2 regions of the Luteibacter sahnii genome follow, and region 1 is predicted to be linked to the other one. Evidence: predicted binding sites of a transcription regulator. Region 1 holds the regulator's gene; the other holds the start of a gene.
What was found. The regulator sigma-54, encoded in region 1, starts transcription at its own class of promoters, with help from an activator protein. The targets are predictions, from matches to a motif close to TGGCACGNGCNTTGC.

Region 1 (14,261 bases):
CGGATCGCATCCGCTCGCGAACCTCGCAGGGCCGCGAGGGGCAGGTATTGGGCGGTACGCCCGTCGTCGATGGCCGCCTGGCAGGCCGCGATGAGCAGGTGCGTGCGGCCGCTGCCCAAAGGCCCGGCGACGAACACCCAAGGTGCCGACCCGTGGGAGGCCGCCGCCCGCAACGCCTCGACCGCCGCCGCGTTTTCGCCCGCGTGGAAATGCTCAAAGCGCTGGCGACGCGGCCAGCGCAGCGCGAGCGGAAGCTGCGGGCTGGTCATGGCACCCCGTCGCCCGGCGGGCGGGGCGTGCCGTTCACGCGCACGTCGACCTCGACGTCGAGCCGGGCCGTTTCCGACCGTGGCGCGGGATCGTTGTAGAGCGGGCTCTCGCGGTAGCGCGCGAACACGTAGCGCAGCAGCACCATGACCACCGACGCGGCCGGCAGCGCGAGCAGTACGCCGAGGAAACCGAACAGATGACCGCCGGCCAGCACGGCGAAGATCACCGCCACCGGGTGCAGGCCGATCTTGCCGCCCACCAGGCGGGGCACCAGGACATACCCTTCGAGCAACTGGCCGATGGTGAACACCACCACCACCAGGATCACGTGCAGCCAGTCGCCGTACTGCACGAGGGCCGCGATCATCGCGGCCACGAAGCCGATGATGAAGCCCAGGTACGGCACGAAGCTGAGCAGGCCGGCGATCATGCCGATCAGCGGGCCGATCGAGATACCGACGATCGTCAGGCCCAGGCCATAGAACACGCCCAGCGCCAGCATCACCAGCAGCTGGCCGCGAACGAACGCACCGAGCACCTGGTCCGATTCACGCGACAGGCGCACCACGGTCGGCTCGATCGAGCGCGGCAGCAGGCGCTGGATGTGGGCGATCATCGTGTCCCAGTCGCGCAGCAGGTAGAAGGCCACCACCGGGATCAGCACGGCGTTGGTCATCCACGTGATGATGCCCATGCCCGACTGGGTGACCTTCGCCACGGTGCGCGCGGCGATGGAGCCGATCGAACCGATGTGTTCGCGGATCGTCGCCAGCACACGGTCGGTGTCGAAGGTGCCCGGATCCAGGTGCAGCCGTTGCTGCAGCCACGGCAGCGCGACGCCACGCACCCATTCCACGTAATGCGGGAGGTTTTCCGAGAGGTTTTCCACCTGGTGCGTGATGAGGGGAATCAGCAGCAGCACGACGCCGATGAAGATCACGGCGATCACGGTGAACACGATGCTTACCGCCCAGGTGCGACCCATGCCCAACCGCTGGAGGCGGTCGGCCAGGGGATCGCCCAGATAGGCCAGCATGCCCGCCAGGGCGAACGGCATGAGCACCGGCGCCAGCAGCCAGATCACAAAGACGATGACGGCAGCCAGACCGAGGAGCTGCCAGCGGCGCGAATTGTCGTGGGTCATGCGATTCCCTGATGAGCGAGGTGGCGATCGCCGCGGTCCGTGGGCGATCGGCGCGGCTGGGGCCGATCAGGCCCATCCCGACGTGAAAGAAATGGCTTTATGGCACCCAGCGCACGGCCAGGTCGGCGCCGGGGTGGGCGTCGCCGACCAGCACATGGCCGCCCGTCGCGTAACCGGCGATCAGCCGGGCGAGCGGGGCCGAGGCGCTGACGTTGAGCAGCACGCCTTCGGGACTGGCTTCCAGCGGCGCTACCGACTTGATCGAGGGGTCGTTCTCGAACGTGGAAAGCAGGCCGGCGTAGTCCATGGCCGAGTTCAGGCCGGTCACCCACACCTTGCCGCTCGTGCTGCCGCTCTGGGCCGCCGCGAACTGGCGGTCGAGTTTGTCAGCCATGGCGTTGGCGCCGTTGGCGAGCAACGCCCCGCGGGCTTCGCCGCTGTCTTTCCAGTCGCTGTGCTGGCCGCCGGAAACCAGGGTCCAGTCGATGCCGCCATCGGCACCGAGCTTGCCGACCAGCACGTTGGAGGTGTTGTACTGGCGCGCCACCGCGGCGAGCGCGGCCGGGTCGCCCTTGAGCAGCGCGTCGGCATCGAGGCTGTCGCCGGCCTTCGGGGTCACCACCGGGTAACCGCGGGTATCCGCCGCCTGGGCGAGCGGCGCGAGATCCTGGGCGCCCAGCAGCTTGCCCGAGGCGTCATGGGCGATGACCAGCACCGGGGGGCGCGGCGCCGCGATGGCGGCGTCGCCAACGGCCAGCACGCGACGGATGGCGCCGGAGTCGAAGGTGATATCGAGGCTGAGCGGTGCGCCGTTGGCGCCGCCCGTGCGCGAATACTGGTATTGCTGGACCAGGCCGCCCGGCTGTTTCATGGCATCGGCGTACCCCGGCTTGCCGCGCGGGTCGGCACCGTTGCTGGCCCGGGCAAGGACCTGGGTGAGGCCGGTGGCGAAGGCCTGGTCGCGCACGGCGGCGCTGGTGTCGCTGACAGGCACGGTGACCGTATACATCGCGGTCTGCGCCAGGGCCGGCCCGGCGAAGGCCAGCGCGAGGAGCATCAGGAAGGCGAGGAAACGGTCTGGGCGCATGGCGGCACGTCGCTCTGTGAAGGCGGGAAGTCTGCCCAAAGCTTGCCATGCCGTCCATCCAGCGCGGCGTGAAGCCTCCTGGGGCGTCGGCGGCCCTGCTATCATTCGCGGTTTCCAACGTGCCGGAACCGTCCATGTCCACCGACCAGGGCTCCCTCACCTACCGCGACGCGGGCGTCGACATCGATGCCGGCAACGCGCTCGTCGAGCGCATCAAGCCGATGGTCAAGCGCACCTTCCGCCCGGAGGTCATGGGCGGGCTGGGTGGCTTCGGCGGCCTGTTCGACCTGTCGGGGCGCTACAAGGAGCCCGTGTTGGTGTCCGGCACCGACGGCGTGGGCACCAAGCTCAAGCTCGCCCAGCAGTTGGGCCGGCACGACACCATCGGCATCGACCTGGTCGGCATGTGCGTCAACGACGTACTCGTGCAGGGCGCCGAGCCGCTGTTCTTCCTCGACTACTTCGCCACTGGCAAGCTCGACGTCGACACCGCCGCATCGGTCGTGTCCGGCATCGCGAAGGGCTGCGAACTCGCCGGCTGCGCGCTCATCGGCGGCGAAACCGCCGAAATGCCCGACATGTACCCGCCCGGCGAATACGACCTGGCCGGCTTCACCGTCGGCGCCGTCGAGAAGTCCGCGATGAACGACGGCTCGGCCATCGTCGAGGGCGACGTCATCCTGGGCATCGATTCGTCCGGTCCGCATTCCAACGGTTACTCGCTGGTGCGGCGCATCCTCGAACGCGCCGGTTCGCCGCTCGATGCCGACCTGGGCGGCGTCCCGCTGGTCGACGCGCTGATGGCCCCGACCACGATCTACGTCAAGCCGATCCTCGACCTGCTAGGCAAGGTGACGGTCCACGGCATGGCGCACATCACCGGCGGCGGCCTGAAGGAAAACATCATCCGCGTGGTGCCCGACGGCCTGGGCCTGTCGATCGACGCATCGTCGTGGGAGCTGCCGCCGGTGTTCCAGTGGCTGCAGCGCGAAGGCAACGTCGCCCGCGACGAGATGTGGCGCACCTTCAACTGCGGCATTGGTTTCACCGTACTGATCGCGGCGGACCAGGTCGATGCCACGCAGGCCGTGCTGAACGGCCACGGCCTCGCGTCGCGCGTGATCGGCACGGTCGTCGCCGCCACCGGCGACGAGCGCGTCCACATCGCCTGAGCCACCCATCGTGGATCGTCCGCTCCGTGTCGCCGTGCTCGCTTCCGGGCGCGGCAGCAACCTCGCCGCGCTCATCGCGGCGCGCCTGCAGGTCGACTTCGTGCTGGTCGGCAGCGACAAAGCCAAGGCCGGCGCGTTGGCCCTCGCCGCCGCGGCGGGCATCCCCACCCTGCATCTGAATCCGCGCGATTACGCGGACCGCGCCAGCTTCGACCGGGCGCTGTTCGGTCGCGTCGCGGAGGCGCAGCCCGACCTGCTCGTGCTGGCCGGCTACATGCGCATCATCGACGGCACCGTCATCGCTCCGTGGGAAGGCCGGGCGATCAACATCCATCCGTCGCTGCTGCCGAAGTATCGCGGCCTGCATACGCATCGCCAGTGCCTGGCAGCGGGCGACGCCGAACACGGTGCCAGCGTGCACTTCGTCACCGCGGAACTCGACGGCGGCCCGGTGGTGGCCCAGGCGCGCATTCCGGTCGGCACGGACGACACCGAAGAGACACTCGCTGCCCGCCTGCTGACGCGGGAGCACGCGCTACTGCCAGCCGTGGTCCGCGCCATCGCGTCGGGCCGGCTCGCCTGGCAAGGCGGCCCCGTCTTCGACGGTACGCCCCTCACCGCCCCGCTCGATCTCACCGCCCTGCGGTAGGGGGCGCCCTGCGTGCGAGCTCTCGCCCATGAGGCACCGCCGCGGGCTGTCGTTCAGTCCCGGTGGCTATATTGGGCGTCATGACCAAGACCACCCTCCTCCGCGCCAGCCTCGGCCTGGCCCTCGCCCTGCCTGCCGCCGCGTTCGCCGCGGACGTGCCGCAGTCGTTCACCGCCACCTATCACGTACTCCAGGGCGGCAGCCCACTGGGCGACGCCACGCTCACCCTCAAGCCCGCCGCCAACGGCCAGTTCGAGTACACCAACCGCACCCAGGGCACCTCCGGCCTCGCCGCCGCCCTCGGCGCCAGCGTGTCGGAGACCTCCGACTTCACCTGGGCGGGCAAGGTGCCGCAGGCGGTGTCCTACCGCTACGAGATGGCCTCGGCACTGAAGCCCAAGACGCGCTCGCTCGTCGTCCAGGGCGGTACGGTGCAGGTGCAGGACAATAAGAAGTCTTACACCTACCCCGCCGCGCCGGGCATGGTCGAGCGCAACACGCTGCCCCTCGCCCTCGGCGTCGCCCTGCGTGGCGGCGCCCAGCAGGTCAGCTTTCCCGTCGCCGTGAAGCAACAGGTGGAGACGCAGCAGTTCAAGGTAGCGGGCAAGGAAAAAGTCACCGTACCGGCAGGCACCTTCGACGCCGTGCGCGTCGAGCGAGCCGACGAAGCCAAAGGTTTCAGCGCGTGGTACGTGCCCACGAAATACCCCGTGCCGGTCAAGCTGGCCCAGAGCGACGGCGGCGACCTTACCCTCGAACTGGTGAAGTTCCAGGGCAAGTGACGCAGGCAGGGCCCTGGCGCGCCAGGGCCGTCGACCCGTGTATCAGCGCAAAAAAAACCGCCCTGCGAGGGCGGTTTTTTTTGCCAGATGCAGAGTCCCTCAGCCCGGCAGACGACGGATCCGCGCACCCAGCACGCCAAGCTTCTCTTCGATGTTCTCGTAACCGCGGTCGATGTGATAAACGCGATCGACCGTGGTATCGCCTTCAGCCACGAGGCCGGCGAGCACGAGGCACGCGGAGGCGCGCAGGTCGGTGGCCATGATCGGTGCGCCGCTCATCTTCGGCACGCCGGTGATGATCGCGGTGTTGCCTTCCAGGCGGATGTCCGCGCCAAGGCGCTGCAGTTCGAGCGCGTGCATGAAGCGGTTTTCGAACACCGTCTCGGTGATCACGCCCACGCCTTCGGCCACGCAGTTGAGCGCGGTGAACTGGGCCTGCATGTCGGTGGGGAACGCGGGGTAAGGCGCGGTGACGAGGTTGACCGCCTTCGGCCGACGACCTTGCATGTCCAGTTCGATCCAGTCCTTGCCCGTGCTGATGTGGGCGCCGGCCTCCTCAAGCTTCTGCAACACCGCGTCGAGCGTATCGGCGCGGGCGCCCCGCGCGCGCACCTTGCCGCCGGTCATCGCGGCGCCGACCAGGAAGGTGCCTGTTTCGATGCGGTCGGGCAGCACTTCGTAATGCGCGCCGTGCAGTCGCTCGACGCCTTCGACGATGAGCGTCGAGGTGCCGACGCCGTCGATCTTCGCGCCCATCGCCATCAGGCAGTGCGCCAGGTCGACCACCTCGGGCTCCTGCGCCGCGTTTTCGATGATGGTGGTGCCTTCGGCCAGGGTAGCCGCCATCAGGATGTTTTCGGTGCCGGTGACGGTGACCATGTCCATCACGATGCGCGCGCCCTTCAACCGTCCCGCGCGCGCCTTGATGTAGCCGTTTTCCAGGAGCACTTCGGCACCCAGCGCCTGCAGGCCGCGAATGTGCTGGTCGACCGGACGCGAGCCGATGGCGCAACCGCCGGGCAGCGAGACCTCGGCCTTGCCGTAGCGCGCCACGAGCGGACCCAGCACGAGGATCGACGCGCGCATGGTGCGTACCAGGTCGTAAGGCGCCACGCAGGAGTTTTCCGGACGCGGGTCGATGTGCATCTTCATGCGGTCGTCGAGCACCACGCTCACGCCCATGCGGCCGAGCAGTTCGATGAAGGTGGTGACGTCGTGCAGGTGCGGCACGTTACCGATGCTGACCGGTTCGTCGGCGAGCAGGCAGGACGCGAGGATCGGCAGCACGGCGTTCTTGGCGCCGGAAATGCCGACCTCGCCCTGGAGCGGCTGGCCGCCGCTGATGAGGATCTTTGCCATGGGGAGGAAGTGCCTATAAGGAAAAACGGTGGATCGGCGGCGGCGCGTCAGCGGCCGGCGGCTTCGTCCGGCGTGAGGGTCTTCAGGCCCAGGGCGTGGATGGCGCCGCCCATGAGATCGCCCAGCGTGGCGTAGACGAGGCGGTGGCGGGCCAACGGCAGCTTGCCGGCGAACTGCTCGGAAACCACTTCGGCCTCGAAGTGGACGCCGTCGTCGCCCTGCACGTTCACCCGGGCGCCGGGAAGGCCGGCTTCGATCAATGCCTGGATGCGGGCAGCGTCCATGGAGTCTCCGGTGGGGATGGGAGTCGCCGCGGCCGGGGAGGTTCCGAAACGGAGCCTGAATCGCCGGTCGATGGCAGCGACGATAAAATGAGAATATGTAATGGTAATGGAAATCCGGTGTCGCAGAAATGGACATCCCGGGTTCGACCCTGACCCGGACCCACGAGGCCGCATGAACGCCCGCACCGCCCCGCACGCCGAGCCCCTTCTCGTGGACGCCGAGACCGTCGTCCGCAGCGCACGCACGGTGATCGCCACCGAGGCCGCCGCCATTCGCGCCCTTGAGCAGCGGGTGGACGCGAACTTCGTCGACGCCTGCCAGCGCATCCTCGCCTGCAAGGGCCGTGTCGTGGTGTCGGGCATGGGCAAGTCGGGCCACATCGCCCGCAAGATCGCCGCGACGCTGGCGTCCACCGGCACCCCGTCGTTCTTCGTCCACCCAGGCGAAGCCAGCCACGGCGACCTGGGCATGATCCAGCCCGACGACATCCTGCTGGCCATCTCCTATTCCGGCGAAACCGACGAACTGCTGTTCATCCTGCCGGCGGTCAAGCGCCAGGGCATCGCGCTGATCTCGGTCACCGGCAACCCCAGGTCGTCGCTCGCCAAGCAGGCCGACGTCAACCTCGACGCCAACGTGGCCTGCGAGGCCTGTCCCCACGGCCTGGCACCCACCGCGAGCACGACGGCGGCGCTGGTCATGGGCGACGCCCTGGCCGTGGCGCTGCTCGAGGCAAGGGGCTTCACCTCCGACGATTTCGCCCGCTCGCACCCCGCCGGAAGCCTCGGCCGCCGCCTGTTGCTGCGCATTTCCGACGTCATGCACGCAGGTGATGACGTGCCCCGCGTGCCACCGGGTGCCTCGCTGAGCGAAGCCCTGGTTGAAATGACCCGCAAGCGACTGGGCATGACCGCGGTGGTCGATGGCGACGATCGCCTGCTCGGCGTCTTCACCGACGGCGACCTGCGCCGTGCCCTCGACGACGACGGCATCGACCTTCGCAACGCCACGGTGGCCGGCCTGATGACCCGCGGCCCGAAGACCATCGGGTCCGACAAGCTCGCCGGCGAGGCGGCCCAGCTGATGGAAAAACACGGCATCAACGCACTACTGGTCACCGACGCCCGCGGTTGCGTGGTCGGCGCCCTGAACATTCACGATCTGCTGCGCGCCCGCGTGGTCTGACGGCCCTTCCCCGGCCGCCCCTTCGTCCCCAGATCCAGCGACCATGGCTTACACGCACTACTCCGACATCCCCGCCGACATTGCCGAACGCGCAGCGCGCGTGCGCGTGGTGGTGTTCGACGTGGACGGCACGCTCACCGACGGCCGCCTCTGGTACGCCGAAGACGGCCGCGAGATGAAGGTCTTCCACGTGCATGACGGCCTGGGCCTGAAGCGCCTGCAAGAAAACGGCATCAAGGTCGCGATCATCACCGCCCGCATCAGCCATCCGGTGTCGCTGCGCGCCGAAGAACTCGGCATCCAGCACGTCTACCAGGGCCAGAAAGACAAGCGCGCCTGTCTCACCGCGCTCGTCGAGGCCCTGCGCCTCACCCCGGAGCAAGCCGCCTTCGTCGGCGACGACCTGCCCGACCTGCCGGCCATGGCCATCGCCGGGCTGGCCGTGGCCGTCGCCAACGCCCACCCATGGGTCGCCGAACGCGCCCAGTGGCGCACGCGGCTGTCCGGGGGGTACGGCGCCGCGCGCGAAGTCGCCGATATGATCCTCGCCGCCCAGGGCAAGGCCGAAGCCGAGCGGGATCGCTGGCTGTGAGCGTGTTCAACCTGTTCCGCGACCGCAGCGCCACGAGCATCGCCGGCATCCTCGCCGCCGCGCTGGGCGCCAGCGTGTTGCTCTACTACTGGGTGGCGCCGGAGAAAAAGGTCCAGGATTTCGTCGGCCCGCCGCGCTCGGGCTACGTGCTGACCAACTTCCACCTCGATTCGTACAACGACGACGGCCAGCTCGCCTTCGTCCTGATCGCGCCGCACCTGGAACGTCGCGAAGGCGACGACTCGCTCTACATCAACGCGCCGGACTTCGTGCTGCCGTCGGTGAAGGACCCCACCACGCCGCCGTGGAAGGGCCACTCCCAATACGGCTGGGTGAACAAGGACGGCAGCCTGCTCAAGCTGCAGGGCAAGGTGCATATGGACCGCGTCGCCTTCCAGACCTACCCGCCCGCCAGTATCGACACCTCCGAGGTCACCGCCTGGCCCAAGGAGAACCGCCTGGAGACCGCCGAAGCGGCGCGGATCGTTCAGGGAACCTCTACAATGGACGGCGTCGGCATGCGCGCCAACCTCGATACCAAGCACCTGGAGCTCCTCGATGCAGTCCACACCGTCTACCAGCCGCGCAAGCGCTAAGGCCTTTCTCGTGGTGCTCGGCGCGGGGCTCCTGACGAGCTTGCCTGCCTTCGCCAAGCAGTCCGACCGCGACCAGCCGGTCAACGTCACGTCGACCTCGTTCGACGGCACCCAGCAGCAGCCCAACGGCAAGGAGCCGGGCAAGGTCATCTGGACCGGCAACGTCGTGCTTACGCAGGGCACGCTGAAAGTCACCGGCAACAAGGCCACCGGCTACCTCGACGGCGACAACCAGATCACCCGGGTCGTCGTCGACGGCGCCGCCACCATGCAGCAACAGGACGAACAAAACCTGTGGATGCGCGGCAAGGCCAACAACATCGATTACAAGGTCGACCAGGACTACGCGGTGCTCACCGGCAACGCCCACGTCGAAAAGGAAGTCGACCCGGCCGATCGCAAGAAGCTCAACCAGAGCAACGGCGACAAGCTCACCTACAACACGTCCAACAGCACGATGACCGGCGAGAGCAACGGCTCCGCTCCCGTGCACATGATCTTCCAGCCGAAGCAGCAGCCCGCCGCCGCGCCGGCCGCACCCGCCGCTCAACCGAAGAAGCCCTGACCCGATGCTTTCAGCCCAAGGCCTGCAGAAGCGCTTTCGTGCGCGCCAGGTGGTTCGCGATTTCGCCTTTTCCATCCGCGAAGGTGAGGTCGTGGGCCTGCTCGGACCCAATGGCGCCGGCAAGACCACCTGCTTCTACATGGTGGTGGGCCTGATCCAGGCCGACGCCGGCGCGATCAAGCTCGACCAGCAGGACATCACCGGCCTGCCCATGCACGCCCGCGCCAAGCTCGGCATCGGCTACCTGCCACAGGAAGCCTCGGTGTTCCGGCGCCTCAGCGTGGCCGACAACATCCTCGCCGTGCTGGAGCTGCGCGAGGGCATGACCCAGAAGCAGCGCGAGGACGAACTCGACAGCCTGCTCGACGAGCTGAAGATCGCCCATATCGCCGAGCAGAAGGGCATCAGCCTTTCGGGTGGCGAACGCCGCCGCGTGGAAATCGCCCGCGCGCTCGCCGCACGCCCGCGCTACATGCTGCTGGACGAACCGTTCGCGGGCGTCGACCCGATCTCGGTCGGCGAGATCCAGCGTATCGTGCGCCATCTGAAGGAGCGTGGCATCGGGGTGCTCATCACCGATCACAACGTGCGCGAAACCCTCGGCATCTGTGATCGCGCCTACATCCTCAACGATGGCGTCGTGTTGTCGCGCGGCACGCCCCAGCACATCCTCGCCGACGAAAAGGTGCGGGAAGTGTATCTGGGCCGTGAATTCCGCATCTGACGCGACGCCGCTTCGCGCTGCCGGCGGGCGGCCGTCCGGGTAGTGGTAGCGCCGGCCCGCTAGGGGGTAGGATGAGTTCGGCATCCCGAGCAACAACGGCATGAAACCCGGACTTCAGTTTCGCCTCAACCAGCAGCTGACGCTGACGCCACAGCTGCAGCAGGCCATCCGCCTGCTGCAGCTGTCCCAGCTCGAGCTCGAAGCGGAACTCCGCCAGATCGCGGAAGGCAACCCGTTGCTCGAATTCGCCGAAGATGCCGAATCCGAGCCCGACACGGTCGAGGCCGAAGCCTTCCCCGAACCGGATTTTCCCCTCCGCGACGAAGCCCCCGCCAAGGCATCGAAGGAGGAAGACAACGCCACCGCGCCGTCCGAAGACCTCACGCCCGATTGGGACGACGATCGCTTTCCGGGCGAAGCAGGCGACTACGCCGGCGCGCCCGCGCGCGGCAGCGGCGGTGACGACGAGAGCCTCGAGCCCCAGAACGCCGCGCACGAGAGCCTCCAGCAACACCTGGAATGGCAGCTCAACCTGTCGCAGTTTTCAGCACGCGACCACGCCATCGCCATGGCGATCATTCACGCGCTCGACGAAGATGGCTACCTGCGCGACGGCATCGAGGCCGTCGCCTCGGCGCTTCCCGCCGTGCTGCGGGCTAACCATGAAGAAATCGACGCCGTGCGCCAGCGCGTGCAGCGCTTCGATCCCACCGGCGTGGCCAGCCTCGACCTTCGCGACTGCCTCGCCTGCCAGCTCACCCAGTTCGGCGCGGACACCCCGCATCGCGACCTCGCCCTGCGCGTGGTCAACGAAGAGCTCGAACTGCTCGCCCGCAACGACGTCGGTCGCATCGCACGCAAGCTCAAGGCGCCCGAAGAGGAGGTCACGGCCGCCGCCGCGCTGATCCGCAGCCTCGATCCCCGTCCCGGCGCGGCGCTCGACGCCACGCCCGTGGAGTACGTGGCCCCGGACGTCTACGCCCGCCGCGAAAACGGGCGGTGGAAGGTCAGCCTCAATCCCGATGCGCAGCCCCGGCTAGGGCTTAACCAGCACTATTGCAGCCTCATCGCCCGCGCCCGCGGCGACGACGCCACCTGGATGAAAGGCCAGTTGCAGGAAGCCCGCTGGCTGCTCAAGAGCCTCCAATCGCGGGCGGAGACGCTCACCAAGGTGGCCGAGGCGATCGTTCGCCGACAGAGCGCCTTTCTCGACTACGGCCCGGAAGCCATGCACCCGCTGGTGCTGCGCGAGGTCGCCGAAGAAGTCGGCATGCACGAATCCACCATCTCCCGCGTGACCACGCGCAAGTACATGCACACACCGCGCGGCACGTTCGAACTCAAGCACTTTTTCTCCAGCGGCGTCGCGACCGAAGACGGCGGCAGCGCCTCGGCCACCGCGATCCAGGCCATGCTGCGCAAACTGATCCTCGCCGAGGATCCGCGTCGCCCGCTGTCCGACCAGGCGCTGGCCGAAGAGCTTCATCGACGCGGCATTCAGGTCGCCCGCCGTACGGTGGCCAAGTACCGCGAGGCGCTGCGCATTCCCAGTTCGAGCGAGCGCGTGCGGGCCGGTTGAGCCGACACGGAACCACCACGGAGGTCTGACGGTCTCACCGACATGGTTTTGAAGGTCGCGGCATCCCCGCCACGACCGTCCCCGCCGCCCCGCAGGCGGCACCCTCAGCAAGAAGGAGGCGTCAATGCAAATCCAGATCAGCGGCCAGCACATCCAGATCACCCCCGCCCTGCGCGAGCGCGTGGAGCAGCAAATCGGCCGCTTCGAACGCCTTTTCGACAACATCACCGGACTGGACGTCGTGCTCAGCGTCGACAAAGCCGAGCACAAGGCCGGCGGCACCCTGCACTGTTCCGGCACCCGCCTCCACGCCGAGGGCCACGCCCGCCTCCAGGACGGCACGATCAGCGACCGCATGTACGCCGCGATCGACGAAATGGTCACCAAGCTGGCCGACCAGCTCAGGAAGCACAAGGAAAAACTCAAGGATCACCACAACGCCGAGGTCCGCGAGGCGCGCACCGCAGGCTGATCCGGCCCGGCGTACCCCGATCCGCCCGCTCCGGGCGGACCGACGCCACGCTTGATGGCACAATACCCCTCAACCGGCGCCGTCGTGCGCCGGTTTTCGTCTTCCCCAGGGGAACCTCGCGTGGACCGGCTGACCGCCAGACAACTTTTCGACGGCGTGCATGAGCGCATGGCCCTGCGCTGGATCGCCGGCATGCGCGGCGAGTCGCGCGTGCTGGAGACCAACGCCAAGCAGAGCCGCCGCCCCTCGCTGGTGGGCTACCTCAACGTGATCTACCCCAACAAGGTGCAGATCATCGGTACGGAGGAGCTCAATTTCCTCGATGGCCTGGAATCGCGCCAGCGCTGGGAGGCGATCCACAAGATCGCGGCGTACCAGCCGGTAGCCCTCATCGTGACCAAGGACCAATCCATCCCCGCCGACCTGCGCGAGGTGGCCGAGGAAACCGATACCCCCCTGTGGCAGAGCACCAAGCGCGGCCACGAACTGCTCACCTACCTGCAATACCACCTGGCGCGCACGCTCGCCCCGCGGGTCACCCTGCACGGCGTGTTCCTGGAGGTCTTCTCCATCGGCGTGCTGATCACCGGCGAGCCCGGCTCGGGCAAGAGCGAGCTGGCGCTGGAGCTGATCAGCCGCGGCCATCGCCTGGTCGCCGACGACGCCACCGAATTCACGCTCATCGCGCCGGACGTCATCGATGGCGCCTGCCCCGAACTGCTGCAGGACCTCCTCGAGGTGCGCGGCCTGGGCGTGCTCAACATCCGCGAGATGTTCGGCCACACGGCGGTCAAGCCGTCGAAATACCTCCGCCTGGTCATCCACCTCAAGCCGCTGCGCGACGGGGAGGAAACCGACGCCATGACCCGCCTCACCGGCGACGTCAGCCGTCGCGACGTGCTGGGCGTGGACGTCCCCAAGATCACCATCCCCGTCGCCCCCGGCCGCAACCTCGCCGTGCTGGTGGAGGCCGCGGTGCGCAGCCACGTGCTCAAGAGCAAGGGCATCGACCCGGCGCAGACCTTCATCGACCGCCAGGCGCACCAGATGCGCCGGTTCTCTCCGTGGTGACGCCGTGAGCGACGATACGACCATGATGCAGCCCATCGTCGATCCCGACGCCCTCCACCTGGTGGTGCTCACCGGCATGTCCGGCGGCGGCAAGACGGTGGCCCTGCGCGCGCTGGAAGACCTCGAGTTCTACTGCGTCGACAACATGCCCGCCGAGCTGATTCCCCAACTGGTGGCGGCGGTGAGCCAGGGCGAACACGGGCCGCGCCGGCGCATCGCCGTGGGCGTGGACGTGCGCAACCGCCGCGTCGACCTCCAGCGCATGCCGCACGTGTTGTCGGAGCTGTCGGCGGCCGGGGTGCACGTGCACCTGATCTTCCTCGACAGTCGCGACGACGTGCTGATCAAGCGGTATTCCGAAACCCGGCGCCGCCACCCGCTGGCCATCGAGCGGCGCTCGCTCGCCGACTCCATCGCCGAGGAGCGCCGCCTGCTGCGTCCGTTGGTCTCCATCGCCGAGAAGGTGATCGATTCCAGCGACCTCAACGTGCACCAGTTGCGCCGGCTCTTCGCCACTGGCTACGCCGCGGCGAGCGACGGCACGACCCTGCTGTTCGAATCGTTCGCCTACCGCCGCGGCCTGCCGCCGGACGCCGACTTCGTGTTTGACGCACGCTGCCTGCCCAACCCGCACTGGGAACCGCGCCTGCGGCCGTTCTCGGGCAAGGACCTCCCGGTCCGCGAGTTCCTCGATGCGAATCCCGTGGTGAATGAATACTATGGCGACGT
Region 2 (14,261 bases), 260 kb from region 1:
CCGCCGCCATCGCCCATGTTCCTTCTGAAAACGGCGCCACGGCGCCGTTTCGCATTGCGCTTTCCACCGTGGCACGCCTCTTGCTGAGCCCCTCGGGCCAAGTCAACGAGAGGGCCCGTGCCCATGATCGACTCCAAGGATCCGCTGTTCGGCGTGCATGCCCAGGCCCTCGGCCTGTGGCAGCGCCGTGCCGAGGTCATTTCGTCGAACCTCGCCAATGCCGACACCCCGGGCTTCCTCGCCCGCGACCTCGATTTCCGCAAGGCGATGTCCGCCGCCACCGGTGCGATGGACGGCGATCGCCTGTCGATGACCGCCACCGAGGCAGGGCACATCGGTGGCAACCCCGCCGTGGCGCTGGCCGAGGCCAACCAGCTGGCGTATCGCCAGGAAACCCAGCCGTCGATGGATGGCAACACCGTGGACACCCAGGTGGAGCAGGCGCAGTTCGCCAGCAACGCCATCCACTACCAGGCCTCGTTGAGCTTCATGACGGCCCAGATCCACGCCATGCGTATGGCCATCACGGGTAGCAGCTCATGAGCCTCCTGAAGATCTTCGACGTCGCCGGTTCCGGCATGGCCGCGCAGTCCGCGCGCCTGAACACCACCGCCAGCAACATGGCCAACGCCGACAGCGTGTCCGGCAGCGAGGCCACGGCCTATCGCGCGCGGCAACCGATGTTCGCGGCGGTGCAGCGCCAGGTCGACGGCCAGATGGAAAACGAAGGCGTGCGCACCCTCGGCGTCACCGAGAGCCAGGCGCCCGTGCAGTCCCGCTACGAGCCCGGTAACCCGATGGCCGACACCAACGGCTACGTGTATTCGAGCAACGTCAACCCGGTCGACGAGCTGGTCAACATGATCTCCGCGTCGCGCTCCTACCAGAACAACGTCGAAGTCATGAACAGCGCCAAGCAGCTCATGCAGAAGACGCTGGACCTCGGCAAATAAGGATTCCCCATGGCTGTCGACTCCGTCGCTACCAACACGTTCGGCTCCAGTACCTCCACCTCGAACCAGCTGCAGCAGCAGACGCTTTCGCAGTCGGATTTCCTGAAGCTCATGGTCACCCAGATGACCAACCAGGACCCGACCAAGCCCATGGACTCCACCCAGATGGTGGCGCAGATGGCGCAGTTCTCGCAGGTGGCCGCCACGCAGCAGTTACAGCAGTCGTTCGACTCGCTGGCGTCCAACCTGTCCGGCGACCAGTTCGTGCGCGCATCGGCGATGGTCGGCCACGACGTGCTGGTGCCGTCCTCCGCGGCCAAGCTGCAGGGCGGCACGATGAGCGGCGCGGTGAACGTGCCCAGCTCCGGCACCATCGTCAACGTGCAGATCAAGGACGCGGGCGGCAACGTCGTGCGCACCCTGCCGCTGGGCCAGCCCGATACCGGCCTGGTCGACTTCACCTGGGACGGCAAGTCCGACGACGGCACGCAGCTGCCGGACGGCGCCTATCAGATCTCCGCTACTTCCGGCGGGACCGCGGCGAGCACCTTCGTGCGCGGCAAGGTGGAAGGTGTCGGTGCCTCAGGCACCGATGGCACGTACGTGCAGGTGGCCGGTTACGGCGGCGCCCTGCTCAGTCAGATCGCGCAAATCCTGTAACGCACAGCGAGGAATTCCACCATGCCTTTCGATATCGCCCTCAGCGGCCTCAACGCGGCGTCCACCGACCTGGAAGTGACCGCCAACAACATCGCCAACGTCAACACCGTCGGCTACAAGGGCTCGCGCGCCGAGTTCTCCCAGGTGTATTCGGTGGCCGGCGAAAACCTCTCCGCCACGGCCGCCGGCAGCGGCGTGCGTGTGACCAACATCGCCCAGCAGTTCGGCGACGGCAACCTCACCCAGACCGGCAACTCGTACGATTTCGCACTCAGCGGCGAAGGCTTCTTCACCCTTCACGACGGCTCGGGCTACTCGTATTCGCGCGCGGGCAACTTCCATCCCGACGCCAACGGCTTTATCGTCAACGCCACGGGCCAGCGCGTGCAGGTGTATCCGCCGACGCCCACGGGCGGTTTCAACATCTCCTCGCTGTCCGACCTGCAGATCACCACCGGTTCGGCGCCGGCCAAGGCCAGCGCCAACATCGGGCTGACCGCCAACCTGCCCTCGACCGCCACCGCGCCGGCCGTGACCCCGTTCGACCCGACCAACGCCCAGACCTACACCAACCTGTCGACCTTCCAGGCCTACGATTCGCTCGGCGCCACCCATACGGTCAACGTGTATTACGCGAAGAACGCCACGTCCAACGGCTGGGACGTGCACATGACCGTGGACGGCACCCAGATGAAGGATGCCAACGGCAACCCGCTGACCCAGCAGCTGACCTTCAGCGCCGGCGGCGCCATCGCCACCCCGGCCAACGGCAAGCTCGACTTCGGCCCCGTGTCGCCCAACCCCGGCGCGCAGCCGATCGACCTGGCGATCGACGTGAGCAAGGTGACCCAGTTCGGCGACACGTTTTCGACCACGGCGGTCACCAACGACGGCTACTCGGCCGGCAAGTTCTCCAAGATCGACGTGGCCAAGGACGGTACCGTCTCGGCCATCTACTCCAACGGCGCCACGATCCCGCTGGGCCAGCTGGCCATCGCCACCTTCGCGAACAACCAGGGCCTGCGCCAGCTCAACGACACCAATTGGGTGCCGTCGTCCGAATCGGGCCAGCCGATCCGCGGCGTGGCCAACTCCGGCGACGTCGGCGTGGTGCAGTCGGGCCAGCTCGAATCCTCGAACACGGCCGACCTCACGGCGCAGCTGGTGAACATGATCAAGGCGCAGCGCAACTACCAGGCCAACGCGCAGGTGATCACCACCGATAACCAGCTGACCCAGACGATCATCAACATCCGCAGCTGACGGCGGGGGATAAGCCATGGATCGTTCCGTCTACATCGCGATGACCGGGGCCACTCAGGTGATGCGGGCCCAGGCCGAGGTCGCGCACAACCTCGCCAACGCCAACACCACCGGCTTCAAGGCCGAGCTGTCGGCCTTCCAGTCCATGCCCGTGCAGGGCGACGGCCTGGCCACGCGCATCAATGGCGTGGCCCAGGGCAAGGGCTGGGACAGCGCTGGCGGCAAGCAGATGGAGACGGGCAACGACCTGGACATCGCCGTGCAGGGCGACGGCTGGATCGCCGTGCAGGCGCCGGATGGCAGCGAAGGCTACACACGCGCGGGCAACCTGCGCGTGGATGCCGACGGATTGTTGACGGACGCGCGCGGCAATCCCGTCGTGGGCGGCGGTGGCCCGATCACCATCCAGCAGGCCTCGAGCCTGAAGATCGGCGCCGACGGCACGATTTCGGTCGTACCGCTGGGCGAAACGCCTTCCACCGTCGCCACGACCGACCGGATCAAGCTGGTCAATCCCGGCAACGACCAGCTCAGCTACGGCAGCGACGGGCTGATGCACATGAAGGACGGCAGCCAGGCCGAGGCCGACGCCAACGTCCGGGTGACCTCCGGCGCGGTGGAATCGAGCAACGTCAACCCGTCCGAAGTGCTTGTGCAGATGATTTCGCTCTCGCGCGAGTTCGAGATGCAGGTCCGTTCGATCAAGGCGGCCGACGAAAACGCCCAGTCGGCATCGAAATTGCTACAGGTGGGGTAACCCCCGGCGCGCGACGCAAAACCGTCGCCGGCACGCAACGCGCCCGACGGCGCAGGAGTCAACGATGTTCACGTCCCTCTGGATCGCCAAGACCGGCCTCGATGCGCAGCAGACGCGCATGGACGTCGTGTCGAACAACCTGGCCAACACGAACACCACGGGCTTCAAGCGCGCCCGCGCGGAGTTCGAGGACCTGACCTACCAGAACCGTGGCCAGGCCGGCGCGCAGACGACCGAACAGACCCAGTCGCCCACCGGTTTCATGATCGGCACCGGCGTACGCGTGGTCGGCACGCAGAAGATGTTCGAGCAGGGCGGTTCGCAGCAGACCGACAACCCCTACGACGTGCGCATCAACGGTCGCGGCTTCCTTCAGGTGACCCTGCCCGACGGCACCGTGGGCTACTCGCGCGACGGCTCGCTCAAGCGCAATTCGGACGGCCAGATGGTGACCAACGACGGTTACCCGATCGAGCCGGCCATCACCGTGCCGGCGAACGCCACCTCGCTGACCATCGGCAAGGACGGCACCGTGAGCGTCACCACGCCGGGCAACGCCGCCGCCCAGCAGATCGGCCAGATCCAGCTCGCCGATTTCACCAATCCGGCCGGCCTGGAGCCGCGCGGCGACAACCTCTATGTCGAAACCGCGTCCAGCGGCGCGCCGCAGACCGGCACCGCCGGCCTCAACGGCCTGGGCACGCTCGAACAGAACTCGCTGGAAACCTCGAACGTCAACGTCGTCGAGGAGATGGTCAACATGATCGAAACCCAGCGCGCCTACGAGATGAATTCGAAGGCGATCTCGGCCTCCGACCAGATGCTCCAGTTCATCACCCAGCAGACCTGATGACCGCCATGAACCGTCTCCTTGCCCGTCTTTCCGCCGCCGCGCTGCCGCTCGCGCTCCTGGCCGGTTGCGCCATGGTGCCGCCGACCCCGCGCCCGATGTACAGCGCGACCATGCCCGACGAGCCCGTCGCGCCCGCGCAGCCGACCGGGTCGATCTATGCCGACCAGCAGTCGATGGAACTGTTCGCCGATCCGCGCGCGCATCGCACCGGCGACATCCTGACGATCACGCTGGTGGAATCCACCCAGGCGAGCAAGAAGGCGGCGACCAGTACGAACAAGAAGAACGGCAGCAACATCGCCTCGCCCACGTTGCTGGGCCAGGGCCTGCGCATCGGCGGCAAGACCGCCGATAGCGCGCTGTCGAGCAACAACGCCTTTGCCGGCGACGGCTCGTCGAGCCAGAGCAACCAGCTCTCGGGCGAGATTACCGTCACGGTGTCCAGGCGCCTGTCCAACGGCGCACTGATGGTGCAGGGCGAGAAGTGGCTCACGATCAACCAGGGCGAAGAGCTGGTGCGCATCTCCGGCATCGTCCGCCCGCAGGACATCGGCTCGGACAACGTCGTGCCCTCCAGTCGCGTCGCCGATGCGCGCATCGAATACGTGGGCAAGGGCACGCTGGCCGATTCCAATACGCGCGGCTGGCTGTCGCGCTTCTTCGATTCGAAGTGGATGCCGTACTGATGAACGCCGTCGCCCGTTTCTTCGCCGTCGCCACGCTTGCCCTCGGCGTGCTGGCGCCCGCGCACGCCGACCGCATCCGCGACCTCACCCAGGTCGGTGGCGTGCGCAGCAACCAGCTCGTCGGCTACGGCCTGGTCGTGGGCCTGGATGGCAGCGGCGACCAGACCAGCCAGGCCCCGTTCACGACGCAGAGCCTGGAAAACATGCTCCAGCAGTTCGGCGTGAACGTGCCGGCGAACGTGCGGCCGCAGCTTAAAAACGCCGCCGCGGTGACCATCACCGCCGAGTTGCCGCCCTTCGCCAAGCCCGGCCAGCGCATCGACGTCACCGTCGCCTCGATCGGCAACGCCAAGAGCATCCGCGGCGGCGAACTGCTGATGTCGCCGCTCAAGGGCGCCGACGGACAGATCTACGCCATCGCGCAGGGCAGCGTCGTGGTCGGCGGCGTGAGCGCCCAGGGCAAGAGCGGTTCCAGCGTGCAGGTGAACATCTCCGCCAGCGGTCGCATACCCGGTGGCGCCTCCATCGAGCGCAGCGTCGCCACGTCCTTCGACAAGGGCGGCGACATCATGCTCAACCTCAATACGGCCGACTTCACCACCGCCGCGCGCGTGGCCGAAGCGGTCAACCGCAACTTCGGCGCCGGCACGGCCCGCGCCATCGACTCGGCCACGATCGCCGTGCGCGCTCCCATGGACGCGTCGCAGCGCGTGGCGTGGCTGTCGACGATCCAGGGCCTGGACGTGACGCCGGGCGATGCACCCGCGCGGGTCATCGTCAATTCGCGCACCGGTACCGTGGTGATCGGCTCCGACGTGAAGGTCGGCGCCGCCGCGGTCGCGCACGGTGCGATCCAGGTGACGATCAGCGAGCAACCCCAGGTCAGCCAGCCCAATGCGTTCAGCCGCGGCCAGACGGCCGTGGTGCCGAGCAGCCAGGTCGCGGTCAGCGAGGAGGGTGGTCACATGTTCAAGTTCGGGCCAGGCACCAGCCTGGATGCCATCGTGCGTGCCGTGAACCAGGTCGGCGCCTCGCCCAGCGACCTCATCTCGATCCTTCAGGCCCTGAAGGAGTCCGGTGCCCTGCGCGCCGAACTGGTGGTGATCTGACATGGCCGCCGCCGTCGACACGCAGGCCCTGGGCACCTACACCGACCTGTCGGCGTTGGGTGGCCTGAAGTCGGCCGCGCAGAAGAACGCGAACGCCGCGTTGCCGGCCGTCGCCAAGCAGTTCGAGTCGATCTTCACCCAGATGATGCTCAAGTCGATGCGCGACGCCAGCGCGTCCATGGGCGACGACATCATGGGCTCGCAGGCGGGCGATACCTACCGCCAGATGTTCGACCAGCAGCTGTCGGTGACGCTTTCGCAGGGGCGCGGCATCGGCATCGCCGACATGCTCATCCGCCAGCTCGGTGGCGCATCGTCGGCGTCCAAGGGCGCCAACGACGGCCTTTTCGCTGGCGTGACCGGCGACGCCACCACGGCGTCGGCGATCTCGTCGCCGTCGGACAAGAACAGCGGCCTGATGGATTCGCTCGAGGCGATGGTGGGCAAGGCCGGCCGCATGGTGGGCGACGGCGCCAACGCCGTCGCCAACGCGGTAGGCAAGCTGGACATCGACGGCCCGGAGGATTTCGTGCGCACCTTCGCGCCGCACGCGATCGAGGCCGCGCGCAAGCTCGGCGTCTCGGTGCGTGCGCTGCTCGCCCAGGCCGCGCTGGAAACCGGCTGGGGCAAGCACATGCCGCAGCAGGGCGCGACCGCGAGCAACAACATGTTCGGCATCAAGGCGGGCAGCAGCTGGGACGGCAAGCGCGTGAGCGTGCCGACCCTCGAATACGAAAATGGCGTGGCGGTGCGCAAGCGCGACAATTTCCGCGCCTACGATTCGCCGTCGCAGTCGTTCAGCGACTACGCCGACATGGTGTCGTCGAGCCCGCGTTACGCGGCGGCGGTGGGGCGGGGTGACGACATCGCCGGCTTCGCCCACGCGCTCACGCGCGGCGGCTATGCCACCGATCCGAGCTACGCGCAAAAGCTGGTCGATATCGCCAACGGTCCAGTGATGAAGCAGGCGCTCGCCGCGCTCAGTCACATCGCCGACGCGCTGTGACCGTCACCGCGACCCTGACCCGCTAAGCCACGAGGACACAAGGACACGACGATGGCCGATCTGCTTTCCACCGGGGTATCCGGACTGCTTGCCTCGCAAGTGGGCCTCTCCACCGTCGGTCACAACATCAGCAACGTGAACACCGCGGGCTACACGCGGCAGACCACGTCGTTCAACGCACGCGCGCCTCAGTATTACGGCGGCATGTACATCGGCCAGGGCGCCGATGCGGTGAGCGTGCAGCGCTCGTACAGCCAGTTCCTCACCCAGACCATGTGGTCGGCTACCTCCAGCCAGAGCCGCGCCACCCAATACGCCGCCTATACCGCGGCGACGAACAACGCGGTGAGCGGCTCGGCCAACCTGCAGACGGCTCTGGACGGCTTCTTCGGCGCGGTCAACGACGTGGCGAACGCGCCGGTCGATACGGCCAGCCGGCAGGCGCTGCTGGGCAAGGCCAATACGCTGGTGTCGACATTCCGCTCGCTGTCCTCGCAGTTTCAGCAGATCGACCAGCAGACCAACCAGCAGGTCACCAGCGCGGTCGGTGACATCAATTCGTTGGCCCAGAGCATCGCCGACCTCAACGGGCAGATCCAGAAAGCCTACGCGGGCGGCGCGGCGCCGAACGACCTGCTCGATTCGCGCGACCAGGCGATCACCCAGCTGTCGGCGATCGTCGGCGTGAGCGTCACCGAAAACAGCGACCACATGGTGACGGTGTCGATCGGCAACGGCCAGCCGCTGGTGGGCGCCACCAACGCGGTGAAGCTGACCACGGCGACCAACCAGTACGACTCCTCGCGCCTGGAAGTCGTCGGCCCGGGCGGGTCGGTGATCAGCAACCAGCTGGGCTCCGGCTCGCTGGGCGCGGCGTTCGATTTCCGCACCACCGTGCTCGACCCGGCACGCAACCAGCTCGGTCGCGCGGCCATCGCGATGCAGAGCGCATTCAACGCCCAGCATGCCCAGGGCGTCGACCTCAATGGCGACCAGGGCGGCAATTTCTTCTCGATCGCCGACCCGGCGGTGTTCAACAGCGTGGCTAACACCGGCAACGCCACCATGGCGGCCAAGATCACTGACGTAGGCAAGCTGAGTGCCTCCGATTACGTCGTGCGCTACGACGGCGCCAACTGGTCGGTGACCACCGCCGATGGCACCACGGTGCCCTCGACGGGCAACGGCTCGGTCGCCAACCCGCTGACCGTCGATGGCTTGCAGATCACCGTGCCCAGCGGGACGCCCCAGAAGGGCGACAGTTTTCAGATCCAGCCCACGCGCAACGCCGCGTCGACGATCAGCGTGGCGATCTCCGACACCAACAAGATCGCGGCATCCGGCCCGCTCGTGGCGACCCGCTCGCCGTCCAACACCGGCAAGGGCGTGCTCGGCGCGCTCACGGTGACCAACGCCGCGGATCCGAACCTGAAGACGCCGGTCGTCATCCAGTTCACCTCCCCGACGACCTACACCGTCAACGGCGGCGCCGCACAGACCTACACCGACCCCGGCACGATCGCAGGCAACGGCTGGACGCTCAAGCTTTCCGGTGCGCCTGCCGCTAACGATACGTTCAACGTGAACCCCGCGAGCTCGGCAAGCGGCGACAACGGCAACGCGCTCGCGCTGGCGAACGTGGCCAACCTCGGCGTGCTCGACAAAGGCGTGACCACGATCGGCAAGTCCTACAGCCAGCTGATCGCGCAGGTCGGCACGGCGGGCGCGCAGGCGAACACGGCGATGTCCGCGCAGCAGAGCATCCTCGACCAGGCCACGGCGGCGCAGCAGAGCCTCTCTGGCGTGAACATGGACGAAGAGGCCTCCAACCTGCTGCGTTTCCAGCAGGCCTATGCGGCGTCCGCGCAGGTCATCAACGCGGCCAACACGGTTTTCGATTCCCTCCTGAGCGCGGTACGAGGCTGATCATGCGAATTTCCACCACATGGGGTCAGCAGCAGGCGGTCAATTCGATGCTCAACCGCCAGTACGACCTGTCGCAGACCCAGCTCGCGCTGGGCAACGGCAAGGCGATCCAGACGCCGTCGGACGACCCCGCAGCGGCGGCGCGCGCGGTCGACGTCAGCTCGGCCAGCGCCCAGAACGACCAGTACACGCGCAACATCCAGTCGGCGTCGAACCGCCTTTCCACCGAGGAACAGGCGCTTTCGTCCGCGGGCGACATCCTCGACCGCATCCGCACCCTCACCCTGCAGGGCAACAACGGCACGCAGACCGATGAGTCGCGCAAGTCGATCGCCGCCGAACTGCGGCAGAACCTCAGCGCCCTGGCGGGCCTGGCGAACACGCGCGACGGGCAGGGCGAATACATCTTCGCCGGCAGCCGCACCTCGACCCAACCGTTCACCCTCAGCGACCTGTCGGTGACCTACGGCGGCGATCAGAACCAGCGCATGGTCGCGGCGGCGCCGGGTATGCAGGTGGCGACCGGCGACGACGGCGATTCGGTCTTCATGGCGATCAAGGGCGGCAACGGCACCTTCACCGTCGGCGCGGGCGCCGCCAACACCGGCACGGCGGTGGTGCAGACCACCTCGGTGACCGACGCCAGCCAGTGGGACGGGCGCAATTACGGCGTCACCTTCACCTCGCCGACCACCTACGAGGTGCACGACCTGACCGACCCGACTGCGCCGGTGGTCTCCACCGGCACGTACACCGGCGGTGCCGGCGCGATCCAGTTCAAGGGCGCCCAGCTGAACATCACGGGCACCCCCGCCACCGGCGACACCTTCAGCGTGTCGCCGTCGTCGAACCAGGACGTGTTCTCCAGCGTCGCCGGCATCATCAACGCCTTCGAGGCCGGCAACGGCGGCGGTCCGGCGATGAACAACCAGGTCAACGCGCAGCTGATGAACCTCGACCAGGCGCAGGGCAATTTCCTCAAGACGCGCACGCAGATCGGCGCGCGGATGAACGTGCTCGACCAGCAGACCGACATCGGCTCCGACGCGAGCCTGCAATACAAGAGCACGCTGTCCAACCTCACCGAACTGGACTACGCCAGCGCCACGAGCAAGTTCGCGCAGGAGCAGTCCGCCCTCGACGTGGCCCAGCAGGCGTACGTGAAGATGCAGAACCTGTCGCTTTTCAATTACCTCAAGTAATCGATTCCGGCGAAGGCGCGCGGATGGGGTCCATGCGCTTTTCGCTCTGATTATCACGGGCGGCCGACCGCCGTCTTTTACCGCTTTCGCGTTATTTGCCCATCACCGGCAAATCATCGAAAAAGGCCCTAAACCCTGTGCGATCCATGCCGATACCCCTCGTGACGGCAGCTGGGCAGGGTGCTCCTACCGGGCCTGCGTCACATGAAGTCGCTACAGCGTCAGAAAATCCACTCAAGTTTCTTCCCGGCGTGCCGTAAACCTCTCTGAGGCGGAAGGCTTCCCTAACGGAACCCCGCCGGACTACGCCGCAACTTATTCCGGCATTCGGTTCCGCTTACACAGGATCATTCCCATGTCTCTGACCATCAACACCAACATGATGTCGCTGACCGCCCAGCGTAACCTGAGCGCGTCGCAGAACAAGCTGTCCTCGGCCATCGAGCGCCTGTCGTCGGGCAACCGCATCAACAGCGCGAAGGACGACGCCGCCGGCCTCGCCATCTCGACCCGCTTCACCACCCAGATCAACGGCCTGAACCAGGCGGTCCGCAACGCCAACGACGGTATCTCGCTGTCGCAGACCACCGAATCGGCCCTGGACGAAGTCACGAACAACCTGCAGCGCATCCGCGAGCTGGCCGTGCAGTCGACCAACGCCTCCAACTCGTCCAGCGACCGCGCCGCCCTCGACGCCGAAGTGCAGCAGCGTCTGTCGGAAGTGACCCGTATCGCCACGCAGACCAACTTCAACGGCATGAAAGTGCTCGACGGCTCGGCCAAGAACCTGAGCTTCCAGGTCGGCGCCAATGTCGGTGAAGTGATCTCCGTCGGCCTGAACCAGGGCATGAAGGCCAACCAGGTCGGGCAGCTGGCCCAGGCCTCGGTCGCCACCACGTTCCCGGCGGGCCTGAGCCTGGCCAACGGCGACCTGACCATCGGCGGCACCAGCGTCACCGGCAACTTCACCGACGCCAACTCGCTCGCCACCGCCATCAACGGCGTGTCGGCCGGCCTGGCCTCGGTGGTCAACGGCGAAATCAAGCTGACCAACGGCACCAACGCGGCGATCACGGTCGCCGGTAACAAGGCCACCAGCCTGGGCCTGAACGGCACGCTCGCCGCCAACACCGGTACGCAGACCTCCACGGGCGTCAACGCCGCCGTGACGGCCCCGGCCCAGCCGGTGACCATCGCCGCCGGCCAGCTTTCGATCCAGGTCGGCAGCGGCACCGCGTTCAACATCTCCGGCACGTTCAAGTCCACGCAGGACCTGGCCGACGCTATCAACAGCCAGTCGTCGCAGGGCATCTCGGCCTACGTCGGCCAGAACGGTTCGCTGAACATCGCCTCGGCCCAGGCCCTGACGATCACGGCCACCGCCGGCAGCCCGGCCGCCACCCTGGGCTTCACCTCGCAGAACGTCGCGGTGGGCACCGGTACGCTTGCCGACTCCAGCATCGCCACGGTCGACGGCGCCAACGCCACCATCAACCGCGTCGACGCGGCCCTGCAGTCGGTGTCGAGCCTGCGCTCCAACCTCGGCGCGGTGCAGAACCGCTTCGAGTCGACCATCTCCAACCTGCAGAACATCTCGCAGAACCTGACCTCGTCGCGCTCGGCCATCACCGACGCCGACTTCGCCCAGGAAACCGCGAACATGTCCTCGGCACAGATCCTGCAGCAGGCCGGTGTGTCGGTGCTCGCCACCGCCAACCAGTCGCAGCAGATCGTCACCAAGCTGCTGGGTTAATCGGCAGCGCTACCACCCCGGGGTCCGCCCCCGGGGTTGGCAGGGTAATTGCTTAGTTGTCCGCGGCGGCCTTCGACACGGGGGCCGCCGTCGGCAAATTGGCGCCCGGGCAGTGAGGCGTCTTCCACGGAGCACCTCATGGCAACCAGTCCCGTCAATCTCGGCTCCAGCTCGATCGATGTGCCGACCATCGTCAAGAACCTCGTCGCCAACAAGCGCGCGGCACCCGACCAGGCGATTGCGGACAAGCTCAGCCAGAACAGCACCCAGATTTCGTCGCTCGGCAACTTCACCTCCTCGGTGAGCGCGCTGCAGACGGCCATCGCCTCGCTTAGCGACGGCACCGCCTTCCAGACCCGCAAGGTCGCCATCGGCGACAACACGGTCTTTACGGCCATCACCGGCACCAACGCCCAGCCGGGTAACTACGACATCAAGGTCACCCAGCTGGCGGCCGCGCAGAAGACCACGTCGCCGGCCTTCACCAACAGCAGCACCGCGGTCGGTACCGGCACGCTGACCATCGCCATCGGCGACAAGTCGATGTCGCTGAATGTCGACAGCACGAACAATTCGTTGCAGACGATCCGCGACATGATCAACAAGTCGTCGGACAACCCGGGCGTGAGCGCCAGCATCGTCACCGGTACCGATGGCGCGCACCTGGTGCTGTCGTCGAACAGCGCCGGCGCGGCCAACGCGTTCAAGGTGACCAGCAGCGGTGGCGACGGCAACCTGGCGTCGTTGAACTTCGACCCGGCCAGCGGCACGCCGACCGTGGCGGCCCAGGACGCCAAGTTCACGATCGACGGCCTCGCCGCGAGCAGCTCGACCAACGTCGCCACCACGGCGATCGACGGCGTGACGATCACCCTTGCCAAGACCGGCGAGACCACCCTCAGCGTCACCAACGACATGAGCGCGGTGACATCCGGCGTGCAGGGCCTGGTCAATGCCTATAACAGCTTCATCGGCACGTACCAGCAGCTGACCAAGTACGACCCGACCAACCAGCAGGTGGGCGCGCTGATCGGCGACGCCACCGTGTCGTCGATCAAGAGCCAGATCTCGACCCTGCTCGGCAAGCAGTTCACCGGCAATGCGACCGGCCCGTCGTCGCTCAGCGACCTGGGCGTCGCTTTCCAGACGGACGGCACGCTCAAGCTCGATACCACCAAGCTGACCAACGCGTTGACGAACAACCCGCTGGAAACCCAGAACCTGCTCAGCGGCAGCAACGGTATCGCGCCGGCGCTGAACACCCTGATCACGGGCTGGACGTCGTCCACCGGCATCCTGACCCAGCGCCAGAACAACCTCAATCAGGCCACCAAGGACCTGAACGCCCAGCAGGACGCGCTCAACGATCAGATGAACGCCTACTCGGACCGGCTGACCAAGCAGTACACCGCGCTCGACGCGATGATGACCAAGCTCGCCGGCACCACCAGCTTCCTGTCGCAGCAGTTCGACATGCTGGCCAACAGCAAGTCCTGACGATTTCTCGAGGATATCTTTCATGTCTTACGGCTATTCCCGCGGCGCAGGCGCCTACCAGCAGGTCCATGCCCAGGGCGGCGTGGAAACGGCGGACCCGCATGGCCTCGTGACCCTGCTGATGGACGGCGCGCTGGAGCGCATCCGTTTCGCCCGCGGCTGCATGGTGACCGGTAACGTCGCCGGCAAGGGTGAGGCGATCTCCAAGGTCATCGAGATCGTGGGCGGGCTGCAGTCCGGCCTGAATCCCGAGATCGAAACGCCGCTGGTGGGCCAGTTGGCCGACTTGTACGACTACATGAGCCGGCGCCTGCTCCAGGCCAACCTGCATGACGATACCGAGGCGCTGGACGAAGTCTCCCGCCTGCTCAACCAGCTTCGCGCCAGCTGGGTCGCCATTCCCGTCGAGGCCCGCCAGGTGGCTGGAGCGGGCGCGTGAACGACGTGCTCTGGTGTGACGTGGCCCGGGTGCTGGAGCTCACCGAGTCGATGCACGCCGCCGCCAGCGAATCGCGCTGGGACGACATGGCCGATCTCCAGGCCGAGCGCGATCCCATCCTCCATGCCGGCACGATGCGCCAGGCACCGGAGACCAT

Region 2: the regulator sigma-54 is predicted to act here: its motif matches at 12,206-12,220, upstream of fliD (flagellar filament capping protein FliD).

The regions. Positions count from the first base shown of each region.
Region 1 is NZ_JAQLOK010000001.1:196,739-210,999, reverse strand. It holds gene hda (DnaA regulatory inactivator Hda) at 1-269, opposite strand, end outside; gene PI246_RS00980 (AI-2E family transporter) at 266-1,414, opposite strand; gene PI246_RS00975 (DUF2066 domain-containing protein) at 1,512-2,501, opposite strand; gene purM (phosphoribosylformylglycinamidine cyclo-ligase) at 2,636-3,673, shown strand; gene purN (phosphoribosylglycinamide formyltransferase) at 3,681-4,322, shown strand; gene PI246_RS00960 (DUF3108 domain-containing protein) at 4,403-5,104, shown strand; gene murA (UDP-N-acetylglucosamine 1-carboxyvinyltransferase) at 5,204-6,463, opposite strand; gene PI246_RS00950 (BolA family protein) at 6,511-6,747, opposite strand; gene PI246_RS00945 (KpsF/GutQ family sugar-phosphate isomerase) at 6,920-7,933, shown strand; gene PI246_RS00940 (KdsC family phosphatase) at 7,977-8,525, shown strand; gene lptC (LPS export ABC transporter periplasmic protein LptC) at 8,522-9,121, shown strand; gene lptA (lipopolysaccharide transport periplasmic protein LptA) at 9,084-9,686, shown strand; gene lptB (LPS export ABC transporter ATP-binding protein) at 9,691-10,410, shown strand; gene PI246_RS00920 (RNA polymerase factor sigma-54) at 10,511-11,989, shown strand; gene hpf (ribosome hibernation-promoting factor, HPF/YfiA family) at 12,114-12,461, shown strand; gene hprK (HPr(Ser) kinase/phosphatase) at 12,582-13,532, shown strand; gene rapZ (RNase adapter RapZ) at 13,555-14,261, shown strand, end outside.
Region 2 is NZ_JAQLOK010000001.1:457,487-471,747, forward strand. It holds gene flgB (flagellar basal body rod protein FlgB) at 124-543, shown strand; gene flgC (flagellar basal body rod protein FlgC) at 540-953, shown strand; gene PI246_RS02190 (flagellar hook assembly protein FlgD) at 963-1,613, shown strand; gene flgE (flagellar hook protein FlgE) at 1,635-2,876, shown strand; gene flgF (flagellar basal-body rod protein FlgF) at 2,893-3,633, shown strand; gene flgG (flagellar basal-body rod protein FlgG) at 3,698-4,483, shown strand; gene flgH (flagellar basal body L-ring protein FlgH) at 4,492-5,172, shown strand; gene PI246_RS02215 (flagellar basal body P-ring protein FlgI) at 5,172-6,281, shown strand; gene flgJ (flagellar assembly peptidoglycan hydrolase FlgJ) at 6,283-7,287, shown strand; gene flgK (flagellar hook-associated protein FlgK) at 7,339-9,213, shown strand; gene flgL (flagellar hook-associated protein FlgL) at 9,216-10,415, shown strand; gene PI246_RS02235 (flagellin N-terminal helical domain-containing protein) at 10,771-12,168, shown strand; gene fliD (flagellar filament capping protein FliD) at 12,307-13,665, shown strand; gene fliS (flagellar export chaperone FliS) at 13,688-14,104, shown strand; gene fliT (flagellar protein FliT) at 14,101-14,261, shown strand, end outside.